Linked DNA regions of Amycolatopsis mediterranei. The protein of the gene in region 1 interacts with the protein of each later gene in a pairwise test. Links are inferred from orthologs where the notes say so. Each region holds a gene or a part of one and is shown on either strand. Other genes may lie near its edges.

Evidence for each region.
Region 2: the proteins of aceE (region 1) and nth interact in binary tests that used the Escherichia coli proteins (3 or more experiments, as listed by UniProt). The link is inferred for Amycolatopsis mediterranei from one-to-one orthologs.

The regions. Positions count from the first base shown.
Region 1 is NZ_CP100416.1:2,350,259-2,357,128, reverse strand. The notes cover bases 2,040-5,413. They hold aceE (pyruvate dehydrogenase (acetyl-transferring), homodimeric type), read left to right. Parts: upstream 2,040-2,417; coding sequence 2,418-5,213; downstream 5,214-5,413. Other genes in these bases: ISP_RS11235 (alpha-hydroxy acid oxidase), read left to right, coding at 5,297-5,413. In the rest of the region: ISP_RS11260 (recombinase family protein), read left to right, coding at 1-959; ISP_RS11250 (peroxiredoxin), read right to left, coding at 1,031-1,495; ISP_RS11245 (DUF3052 domain-containing protein), read right to left, coding at 1,569-2,000; more of ISP_RS11235, read left to right, coding at 5,414-6,508; ISP_RS11230 (SDR family NAD(P)-dependent oxidoreductase), read right to left, coding at 6,505-6,870. UniProt on the Escherichia coli protein: Component of the pyruvate dehydrogenase (PDH) complex, that catalyzes the overall conversion of pyruvate to acetyl-CoA and CO(2).
Region 2 is NZ_CP100416.1:10,027,746-10,032,682, reverse strand. The notes cover bases 252-3,149. They hold nth (endonuclease III), read left to right. Parts: upstream 252-1,307; coding sequence 1,308-1,991; downstream 1,992-3,149. Other genes in these bases: ISP_RS45580 (NUDIX hydrolase), read left to right, coding at 2,584-3,149; ISP_RS45585 (TlpA family protein disulfide reductase), read left to right, coding at 1,988-2,587; ISP_RS45595 (hypothetical protein), read right to left, coding at 818-1,069; ISP_RS45600 (Crp/Fnr family transcriptional regulator), read right to left, coding at 252-668. Outside these bases: more of ISP_RS45600, read right to left, coding at 1-251; more of ISP_RS45580, read left to right, coding at 3,150-3,279; ISP_RS45575 (MarP family serine protease), read left to right, coding at 3,284-4,468; ISP_RS45570 (TetR/AcrR family transcriptional regulator), read right to left, coding at 4,465-4,937. UniProt on the Escherichia coli protein: DNA repair enzyme that has both DNA N-glycosylase activity and AP-lyase activity. The DNA N-glycosylase activity releases various damaged pyrimidines from DNA by cleaving the N-glycosidic bond, leaving an AP (apurinic/apyrimidinic) site.

The DNA.
Region 1 (6,870 bases):
GCATCAACACGATGTATGCCATCTTCCGGAACCCGTACTACATGGGCGTCGTCAGCTACCAAGGCATCCACTACGAGGGTAAGCACCAGCCACTGATCGAGCCGGAGACTTGGCTTCGGGTTCAAGACGTGCTCGCCGCCCATGGCCAGCAAGGTGAGCGGGACCGGAAGCATCGCCATTATCTGCGTGGCACGATCTTCTGTTCAGGCTGTGGCGGACGACTCCACTACTCGCGCAACGAAGGTAACGGTGGCGTCTACGCCTACTACCTGTGCGCCAAGAAGCGCACCAGGGCGAACAACTGTCAGCGGCCGGCCGTCCGAGTAGAGCGGATCGAGGAGGGCGTAGCCGACCTGTACGAGCGCCTCCAGGTTCCGCCGGAGACCGTGACTGCCATCCGCGATGCCGTGACGGCCGAGATGGCAGCCGAGCAAGCCGAGGCCCGGCGGAGCCTCCAGCACGCCACCGAACGCAAGCGCAAGCTCGACGACGAGCGGCAGAAGCTGCTGCAGGCGCACTACGCCGGAGCGATCCCACAAGACCTGCTTGCCTCCGAGATGAAGCGCCTCACCCGGAGCCTGGTCGAGGCGGACGCCGCGATATCAGCGGCCAAGGTGTCGCAGGAAGACGTCGAGCAGGTCCTGGAGGCTGCTCTGACGGCTGCCGGACACTGCGCGAGCGCCTACATCCGCGCCACGGACAGCATCAAGCGACAGATCAACCACGGGTTCTTCGAGAAGCTGTACGTCGGTGAAGATGGCTCCATCGAGCGACACGCCCTGACCGAGCCCTTTGCCTCACTGATCCAGCTGTCCGAAATTCACCCGTTCGACGCAGTTGCAGAAAGTGAAAGCGGCATCACTAAACGTGATGCCGCTTTCACCCGACCTGTCGTCGGTGTGCGTATGAATACTTTGGTGGGCGCAGCAGGGTTCGAACCTGCGACCGCTCGGGTGTAAGCCGAGTGCTCTTCCGCTGAGCTATGCGCCCGGACGGCGGCCCGGACGACCGGACCGCCACCGCAAAGAACTCAAGCCGTCAGTTCGGCCACGGCCTTCTTCCAGCCCTGCTGGTCGCGAGCCTCACCGGGCGCGTTGACCTCGGCGAACCGGACCACGCCGGACGTGTCGATCAAGAACGTGCCGCGGACCGCCAGGCCGGCGTCGGAGTTGAAGACGCCGTACGCCTGCGCCACCTCGCCGTGGGGCCAGAAGTCGGACAGCAGGGGGAACTGGTAGCCCTCCTTCTCGGACCACGCCTTGAGGGAGAACGGCGTGTCGACCGAGACGCCCAGGATCTGGACGCCCTTGTTGTCGTAGTCCGCGAACTCGTCGCGGAGCTGGCACAGCTCGCCCGTGCAGATGCCGCTGAACGCGAAGGGGTAGAAGACCAGCAGAACCGGCTTGTCACCCCGGAACGACGACAGCTGGACCGGCTGCTTGTTGTAGTCGTTGAGCGTGAAGTCAGGGGCCTCAGAACCGACCTCGACGGTCATACCAGCGTTTCCTCTCCCGAACGGACACGTGCCTGCGACGACAACCCTATCGTGTCCGTCCGGTGGGACCGGCTCAGCGCTGCTTCGACTTCGACTTGGGAGACACCAGGCGGGTGCCGATCCAGTTCGGGCCGACACTGATGTTGGCGGTCTGGGCCAGGCCTACGGCGGGCACCGCTTCGGCGATTTCGCTCGGCTCGACGTGCCCGGGCTGTCCCGTCTTCGGGGTCAGCACCCAGATCACGCCGGTCTCCTCCAGGGGGCCCCGGGCGTCGATGAGCGCGTCGCCCAGGTCGCCGTCGTCCTCGCGCCACCAGAGCAGCACCACGTCGATGACCTCGTCGGCTTCCTCGTCGAGGATGTCCCCGCCGATCTGCTCCTCGATCGCCGCGCGGACGTCGTCGTCGACGTCCTCGTCCCAGCCGATCTCCTGGACCACCATCTCGGGCTTGATGCCGAGCCTCTCGGCGACGCTGCTCTGATCAGCGTCTCCCGCGGCGACCACTGCTTTCACTCCTCCAACTACGACGGAGCGTGGCGTCGGAGCACCCTCGGTGGGTACACCTGGGCCACACTCGGCTACCCGGTTGCCGATAGCGAACACTGGTGAAGCTCCGCGCGCAACCGTCCACACCGGATCTGTGACAACTCGTGTCGCAGGATACGGCCCGCCACACCCCGCCCGCGACGGCGTTTCGGGTGCCGGGCGCACCCGGCCTGCCACCCCTGGGAGGGTCGTCCCCTAGGGTGGGGAGGAAGTAAACGCGCGCGCGATACACCGCGCGCAGGGAGTGGCTCGACCGGGTCGGCCCATGTTACCGCCAAGTAGCGGTGCGGAAGCCGGGACGGAAGACGACGATGGAGAGTCGTAACACCCCCGCGTACGAGCAACACCGGCTGCAACTTTTCGCAAGGAGACCCCTTGGCCCCGCAGAACGACGGCGCCTCCGGCAAGGAGACCCCGGCACGCGTACGCGTCATCCGTGACGGACTGGCGGCGCACCTGCCCGACATCGACCCGGAGGAGACCGCCGAGTGGCTGGACTCCTTCGACGAGGCTCTGGCGAGGGGCGGTCAGCAGCGGGCCCGGTACCTGATGCTGCGCATCCTCGAGCGGGCCCGGGAACGGAACGTCGGCGTACCGGCCCTGACCTCGACGGACTACGTCAACACCATCCCCACCGAGAACGAGCCGTGGTTCCCCGGCGACGAGGAGATCGAGCGCCGCTACCGCGCCTACATCCGGTGGAACGCGGCGATCATGGTGCACCGCGCGCAGCGCCCGGGCGTCGGCGTCGGCGGCCACATCTCGACCTACGCCTCCTCGGCCGCGCTGTACGAGGTGGGCTTCAACCACTTCTTCCGCGGCAAGGACCACTCCGGCGGCGGCGACCAGATCTACATCCAGGGCCACGCCTCCCCCGGCATCTACGCCCGCGCGTTCCTCGAAGGCCGGCTGAGCGAGTCGCAGCTCGACGGCTTCCGCCAGGAGTTCTCGCACGCCGGCGAGGGCGGCGGCCTGCCGTCGTACCCGCACCCGCGGCTGATGCCGGAGTTCTGGGAGAACCCGACGGTGTCGATGGGCCTCGGCCCGATGAACGCCATCTACCAGGCCCGGTTCAACCGGTACCTGCGCGACCGCGGCATCAAGAACACCGACGACCAGCACATCTGGGCGTTCCTCGGCGACGGCGAGATGGACGAGGCCGAATCCCGCGGCCTGATCCACGTCGCGGCCGGTGAGGGCCTCGACAACCTGACCTTCGTGATCAACTGCAACCTGCAGCGGCTCGACGGCCCGGTGCGCGGCAACGGCAAGATCATCCAGGAGCTGGAGTCGTACTTCCGCGGCGCCGGCTGGAACGTCATCAAGGTGATCTGGGGCCGCGAGTGGGACTCGCTGCTGCACGCCGACCGCGACGGCGCCCTGGTCAACCTGATGAACGTCACCCCGGACGGTGACTACCAGACGTACAAGGCCAACGACGGCGCCTTCGTCCGCGAACACTTCTTCGGCCGCGACCCGCGGACGAAGGACCTGGTCAAGGACCTCTCCGACGCCGACATCTGGAACCTCAAGCGCGGCGGCCACGACTACCGCAAGGTGTACGCGGCCTACAAGTCGGCGCTGGAGCACCACGGCCAGCCGACGGTGATCCTGGCCCACACCATCAAGGGCTACGGCCTGGGCCCGGCGTTCGAGGGCCGCAACGCCACGCACCAGATGAAGAAGCTCACCCTCGACGACCTGAAGCTGTTCCGCGACTCGCAGCGGATCCCGATCAGCGACGAGGAGCTGGAGCGCAACCCGAAGCTGCCGCCGTACTACCACCCGGGCGCGAACTCGCCCGAGATCGAGTACATGATCGGCCGCCGCAAGGCGCTCGGCGGGTTTCTGCCGGAACGCCGTCCGAAGGCCGCGAAGGCGCTGGTCCTGCCGGGCGACAAGGTCTACGAGGGCATCCGGAAGGGCTCCGGCAAGCAGGAGGTCGCCACCACGATGGCGTTCGTCCGGCTGGTCCGCGAGCTGGCCAAGGACTCCGAGATCGGCAAGCGCGTCGTCCCGATCATCCCGGACGAGGCCCGCACCTTCGGCCTCGACTCGATGTTCCCGACGGCCAAGATCTACAACCCGCACGGCCAGACCTACACGTCGGTCGACGCGAGCCTGATGCTGGCCTACAAGGAGTCCGAGAAGGGCCAGCTGCTGCACGAGGGCATCAACGAGGCGGGCTCCACCGCGTCGTTCACCGCCGTCGGCACGTCGTACGCGACGCACGGCGAGCCGATGATCCCGATCTACATCTTCTACTCGATGTTCGGGTTCCAGCGGACCGGTGACGGCCTGTACGCCGCCGCCGACCAGATGGCCCGCGGGTTCGTCCTCGGCGCCACCGCCGGCCGAACCACCCTGACGGGTGAAGGCCTGCAGCACGCCGACGGCCACTCGCTCCTGCTCGCGGCGACCAACCCGGCCGCGGTGGCCTACGACCCGGCGTGGTCGTTCGAGATCGCGCACATCGTCAAGGACGGCCTGCGCCGGATGTACGGCGAGGCCGGCCCGGACGGCAACGGCGAGAACGTCTTCTACTACATGACGATCTACAACGAGCCGTACCAGCAGCCCGCCGAGCCGGAGAACCTCGACGTCGACGGCCTGCTGAAGGGTCTGTACAAGTACGCGGACGCGCCCGGGGGCGACGGTCCGGAGGTGCAGATCCTGGTCTCGGGCGTCACGATGCCGGACGCGCTGAAGGCGCAGAAGATGCTGGCCGAGGAGTGGGGCGTGCGGGCCGCGGTGTGGTCGGTGACGTCGTGGACCGAGCTGCGGCGCGAAGCCGTCGAGATCGACCACGACAACCTGCTCTACCCGGGCAGCGAGCCGCGCGTGCCGTACGTGACGGAGGCGCTTTCGGGGAGCAACGGCCCGGTCGTGGCGGTGTCGGACTGGATGCGCGCGGTGCCGGACCTGATCCGCCCATACGTCCCGACCGACATGCTGACGCTGGGCACGGACGGCTTCGGCTTCTCCGACACCCGGCCGGCGGCGCGGCGGAAGTTCCTGGTCGACGCCGAGTCGATCACCGTCGGGGCGCTGTCGATCCTGGCCAAGCGCGGCGAGGTCGAGCAGGCGAAGGTCCTCGAAGCGGCCACGAAGTACCGGCTCGACGACATCGCGGCCGCCGGGCCGCAGACGTCGGAGTCCGGCAACGCGTGATCAGGTGCTAGTTTCGGGACCCGGCAGACATCCGATGTCTGCCGGGTCCCGCTCGCTCGTAGTCCGTTAGGGAGTTGATCAGGGTGACGAAGCGCCGGCTGCCCAAGCCGAGTGAGCTGCAGCAGATCCTGCGGCCGAAACCGATCGTGCTGAACCCGACGGACCGGCGGCTGGCGAACGCGCACACCGTCGCCGACCTGCGGATGATCGCGCGCAAGCGCACCCCGCGGGCGGCGTTCGACTACACCGACGGGGCGGCCGAGCTGGAAGACAGCCTGCTCCGCGCCCGGCAGGCGTACCGGCGGGTCGAATTCCACCCGAACGTGCTGCGCGGGGTGTCCGATGTGGACACCACCCGCGAGATCCTCGGCCAGACCTCGGCGTTGCCGTTCGCCTTCGCCCCCACCGGTTTCACCCGGATGATGCAGCACGAGGGTGAGCGCGCGGTGGCCCGCGTCGCCGAGCGCAACGGCATCCCCGTCGGGCTCTCGACGATGGCGACGACGTCGATCGAGGACCTCGCCGAAGCCTCGCCGGGCGCCCGCAAGTGGTTCCAGCTCTACGTCTGGCGCGACCACGGCGCCGGTGAAGATCTGATGAATCGCGCATGGGCGGCGGGCTACGACACGCTGATGCTGACCGTGGACACCCCGGTCGCGGGCGCCCGGCTGCGGGACGTCCGCAACGGCCTGACCATCCCGCCGGCGCTGACCCTCAAGACCTTCCTCGACGGCGCGACGCACCCGGCGTGGTGGTTCAACCTGCTGACCACCGAGCCGCTGACGTTCGCGTCGCTGAACCAGTTCGGCGGCACGGTGGCCGAGCTGCTGAACAAACTGTTCGACCCGACGCTGAACTACGACGACCTCGACTGGGTGCGCCGCACCTGGCCGGGCAAGCTGGTGGTCAAGGGCGTCCAGAACGTCGACGACGCCCGCGACGTCGTGAAGCACGGCGCGGACGCGGTGCTGCTGTCCAACCACGGCGGCCGCCAGCTCGACCGCGCCCCGACGCCCCTAGAGCTGCTCCCGGCAGTCCTGGACGAGCTCCAGGGCGGCGCGGAGGTCTGGATCGACACGGGCATCCTGTCCGGCGGCGACATCGTGGCGGCGATCGCCCGGGGCGCCGACGCCGTCCTGATCGGCCGGGCGTTCCTGTACGGCCTGATGGCCGGCGGCGAGCGCGGGGTCCAGCGCTGCGTGGACATCCTGCGGACGGAAATGGTCCGCACGATGCAGCTGCTCGGCGTCCGCACCCTCGCCGACCTCAAGCCCTCGCACGCGACCTTGCGCTAGACCTGTGCCGCACCGCCGTCGACGAAGAACTCGGTGCCGTTGACGAAACTCGCCTCATCGGAGGCCAGGAACAGCGCCGCGGCCGCGATCTCCGCCGGGTCGCCGAGACGACCCAGCGGGACCTGCGCCACGAGGCCGTCGACCAGACCCTGCTGTTCGTCGTCGGGCACCAGGCCCAGCATGCCGGGGGTGCGCGTCGGTCCGGGACTCAGGACGTTGACCCGCGTGCCGGTGCCCTTGAGGTCGAGCGCCCAGCTTCGGGCGAAGTTGCGCACCGCCGCCTTCGTCGCCCCGTAGACGCCGAAGGCCGGCCCGGGCCGCATCGACGCCGTCGAGCCGGTGACGATGATCGAGGCGTTCTC
Region 2 (4,937 bases), 7.7 Mb from region 1 along the record:
GCCCGGCGGGCCAGCCGCTCCGGGTCCAGGATCAGCACGCTCTTGCCCTCGAGCCGCAGCCAGCCGCGGTGGGCGAAGTCGGCGAGCGCCTTGTTGACGGTCTCGCGCGACGCCCCGACGTACTGGGCGATCTCTTCCTGGGTCAGGTCGTGCGTGACCCGCAGCAGGCCAGCCTCCTGGCTGCCGAACCGCTGCGCGAGCTGCAGCAGCGCCCGCGCCACGCGGCCCGGGACGTCGGTGAAGATCAGCTCCGCGACCATGTTGTTCGTCCGGCGCAGGCGGCGCGCGACCACGCGCAGCAGCTGCTCGGCGATCTCCGGGCGGGTCGAGATCCACTGGCGCAGGGCCGGGCGGTCCATGGTGACCGCGCGGACCTCGGTGACCGTGGTCGCGCTCGACGTCCGGGGGCCGGGGTCGAAGATGGACAGCTCGCCGAACATGTCGGACGGGCCGAAGATGCCCAGCAGGTTCTCGCGGCCGTCGGGCGACTTGCGGCCGATCTTCACCTTGCCGGACTGGATGATGTACAGCTTGTCGCCGGGTTCACCCTCGTTGAAGATGACATGGCCGCGGGGGAACTCCACGGATTCCAAGGTCTGGGCCAGCGCCTCCGCCGCTGCCGGCTCCACACCCTGGAAAATGCCCGCACGGGCCAGGGTTTCGTCCACCTCGGGTGCCTCCTCGTCGAGAAACGATCACGCTCCCCCTTGGCTGGAGGAGCGTGACGCCGATCACTTGCGCGTCAGTCTAGGGCGTACTCCCGAGATCGCTCGCCGGACTCGCACGTGGCGGAAACGATCTCGTTCGAACGTGGAGCCTAACTCCGCACGCGACGCGCGCGTAGCCTGGCTGCCCGTCCGCCCAGCCTACGCAGCCGGAACAGCTCCAGCGCGCGGCCGATGCCGTGCCCGTAGAGCGCCCTGACCTCGTTGGGCTGCGCCTGCTCGAGGAACTCTTCGACCTCGTTCTCCTGCACCGCGACGTGCTTGAGCCTGCTCTCCACCCGCTCCATGAAGAGCGCGAAGAACATGATGACCAGGGGGACCAGGATGACGAACCAGACGGTCATGACCGGACCCCCAGACACATCCCGAAACACTCAGTGAGAAGCATGTACTCCAGATCCTCGCTCATGGCGGCCGGAAAACGCGCCGAGGTGGTGCTCTGGCGTGTCGGTCGTCCACCGGTGCAGTGCCCGGCTCGTCCGACGGCGCCCGTAGGCTATCGGGGTGCCACCTGCCACCACGAACGCCCCCTGTGAAGGCGCTGGTGAAAGCCGGTTAGCTCTGGTGAGACGCGCCAGGCGGATGAAGCGTTGCCTGGACGACGTGTATCCCGACGCCCACTGCGAGCTCGACTTCACCACACCACTGGAACTGCTGGTCGCGGTCGTGCTGTCCGCGCAGACCACCGACGTCCGGGTGAACCTCGTCACTCCCGCGCTGTTCAAGCGCTACCGGACCGCGGCCGACTACGCGGGCGCCGACCGCGCCGAGCTGGAGGAGTACCTCCGGAGCACCGGCTTCTACCGGGCGAAGGCGAACTCCGTGATGGGCCTCGGCGCGGCGCTGGTCGAGCGCTTCGACGGCGAGGTCCCGGCCAAGCTCGAGGACCTGGTCACCCTGCCCGGCGTCGGCCGCAAGACCGCCAACGTCGTCCTCGGCAACGCCTTCGACGTCCCGGGCATCACCGTCGACACCCACTTCGGCCGGCTGGTCCGGCGCTGGGGCTGGACGGCGGAGGAGGACCCGGTCAAGGTCGAGCACGCGATCGGCGAGCTGATCCCCCGCAAGGAGTGGACGATGCTCTCGCACCGGGTGATCTTCCACGGCCGCCGCGTCTGCCACGCCAAGAAGCCGGCCTGCGGCGCCTGCCCGCTGGCCAGGGACTGCCCGTCGTACGGCACCGGCCCGACCGGGTTCGACGAAGCCGCGAAGCTGGTCAAGGGCGTCGAGAAGGACCACATCTTGGCCATGGCTGCGCCTCGGTGACGAGCGTCACCAAGTGGGCGTTGGCCGCCGCCGTGCTGGCGGTGGCGCTGATCGTCGCGCTGCTGCCGCGCGGAGGTGACGACCCGGCCGCGAAGCCGGCGGGGGAGCTGGCGCCCGCCCGGTCCGCGGCGGCGCTCCAGCCGTGCCCGGCCCCGGCGGCGGCGCAGCCGGTGAAGCAGCTCGAAGGCGTCACGGCGGACTGCCTCGGCGACGGCGCGAGCGTCGACGTCGGCAAGGCCCTCGCCGGTGCTCCGGCGCTGGTCAACGTGTGGGCGTCGTGGTGCGAGCCGTGCCGGACCGAGCTGCCCGTGCTCCAGGAGTACGCGAAGCAGCCGGGTGCCGTGCGCGTGCTCGGCGTCCAGGTGCAGAGCCCGGCGAAGGACGGCCTGGACCTGCTGGCGAAGCTGGGGGTGCACCTGCCGTCGGTGTTCGACGGGGACGGCTCGAGCGGGCCCGTCCGGACGGCGCTGAAGGTGCCTTCGGCGCTCCCGGCGTCCTACTTGGTCACCGCCGGCGGTGAGGTGCGGTTCATCGCGAATCCTCGCTCGTTCGTGAACACTGACCAGGTGCGCGCGGCAGTCGAGGGGGCAAGGTGATCGGACCACTGGTCGAACCCGAGTCGGTTCCCGAGTGGCTCCGGCCGCTGGTCAAGGTGAGCGGCGAGGTCGACGCCAAGACGTTCACGCGGTTCAGCCCACCCGAAGACGCCTTTCCGCGCCCCGCCGCGGTGCTCATCCTCTTCGGCGAGCGCGAAGCCGACGGCGAGCCGGACATCCTGCTGCAGCGCCGCGCCGACACGCTGGGCTCGCACGCCGGCCAGGTCGCCTTCCCCGGCGGCGGCGCCGAGGAGGGCGACGGCGGCCCGGTCGGGACCGCGCTGCGCGAGGCCGAAGAGGAGACCGGGGTGGTCCCCGCCGGCGTCCGGCCGATCGCGGTGCTGCCGGAACTGTTCGTCCCGGTGTCCGGGTTCGCCGTGACGCCGGTGCTGGCGCACTGGGCGGAACCGTCGCCGGTGCACGCGGTCGACCCGGCCGAGACGGCGTCGGTCGCGCGCGTCGCCATCGCCGACCTGGTCGACCCGGCCAACCGGTTCACGGTCCAGAAGAAGGGCGCGCCCTGGAAGGGGCCGGCCTTCGAGGTCGGCGGCCTGTTCGTGTGGGGGTTCACCGCCGGGCTGCTGTCGGTTCTCCTGAGCCTGGGAGGCTGGGAGCGCGAATGGGACCCGGGCGACGTCCGGGACCTCGACGAGGCGCTGGCCGCGTTCCGGAAGCGAGTGGTGGAGGGGTGACGCGGTGAACTGGGTCGATGTCGTGGTGCTGCTGCTGGCCGTGCTGGCGGCGGTGTCCGGCGCATACCAGGGCGTGATCGTCGCGCTGCCGTCGCTCGTCGGCGTCGTGCTCGGGGCGGTCGCCGGGATCAAGCTCGCGCCGGTCGTGGTCTCGTTCTTCGACGACCCCGTCTGGAAGGTCGCCTTCGCGGTGGCGACCGTGGTCTTCCTGGTCGCCTTCGGCGAGGCGATCGGCGTCTACGTGGGCCGACGGCTGCGGCAGAAGATCAACCCGGACAAGCTCTCCGGCATCGACAAGACCCTCGGTGCGCTCGTGCAGGCCCTGGTCGTGTTCGTGGTGGCGTGGCTGATCGCGACGCCGCTGACCACCGTGTCCGGCCTGCCCGGGCTGGCCAAGGCGATCAACGGCTCGGTGGTGCTCGGCAAGGTCAACGACGCCATGCCGGCGGCCGCCCAGGGCTTCCCGAGCCAGCTGCGCAAGCTGCTCGACGCGTCCGGCTTCCCGTCCATCGTGGATCCGTTCCAGAAGGCGCCGACGGCGGACACCTCGCCGCCGGACCCGGCGCTGCAGCGCAGCGGGATCGTCCAGCAGCTGCACGGCAGCGTGGTCAAGATCCGCGGCAGCGCGAGTTCGTGCTCGCGGTCGCTCGAAGGCAGCGGATTCGTGATCGCGCCGCAGCGGGTGATGACGAACGCGCACGTCGTGGCGGGCACCGACACCGTCGGCATCGAGACGACCCAGGGCGACTACCCGGCCCGCGTCGTCTACTTCGACCCGGAGGTCGACATCGCGGTGCTCGCGGTGCCGCGCCTGAAGGCCGACGCGCTGCAGTTCGCGCCCGAGACGGCGGCCGCGGGCGACAGCGCGGTGGTGCTCGGCTACCCGCTCGACGGCCCGTACCGGGCGACGCCGGCGCGCGTGCGCGGCCGGATCAACCTGCGTGGCCCGGACATCTACGAGGCGAACACCGTGCAGCGGGACGTTTTCACGGTCCGCGCCGAGATCCGCAGCGGCAACTCCGGCGGCCCGATGGTGACACCGGGCGGCAAGGTCATCGGCGTCGTCTTCGGCGCGGCGGTGGAGGACCCGGAGACCGGCTTCACGCTGACGGCCGAGCAGGTGCGCGCCGAGGTCGACGCGGCGCCGTCCCAGACGACGAACGTGTCCACCGGCTCCTGCGCAGCCTAACGCCCGAACCGCAGCGCGACGCCGTCCAGCAGGGCCCGCATGCCCGACTCGAAGATGTTGTCCAAGACCAGGTCGTAGCCGGTCTCCTCGAGTTCGCGGAGCATCTTGGCGAACACGGGCCGCCCGGTGATCGTCGGCCCCATCGAGGGGAGCTGGCGGTCCATCCACTGGTCCTCGGACAGCCCGGACGAGGCCAGCGCGTGCTGCTCGCGTTCGAGGTGGATCGCGAGGCCCTGGACGTAGCTGAAGAACAGGACGTGCAGGTCGCACAGCGTCGCCGCGTCGACGCCGAGCTCGGACAAAGCCGTCAGCGCCCATTCGCCGTGCAGGCCGAGGTTGGGTAGCGGCAGCGGCCGGGTGATCGGTCCCAGCTGAGCCAGCCACGGGTGCCGCCGGAAGAGGGCCCAGAGCGTCCGGCCACCGAGCGTCAGCCGTTCGCGCCAGTCACCGGACGGTTTCGCCGGATAGC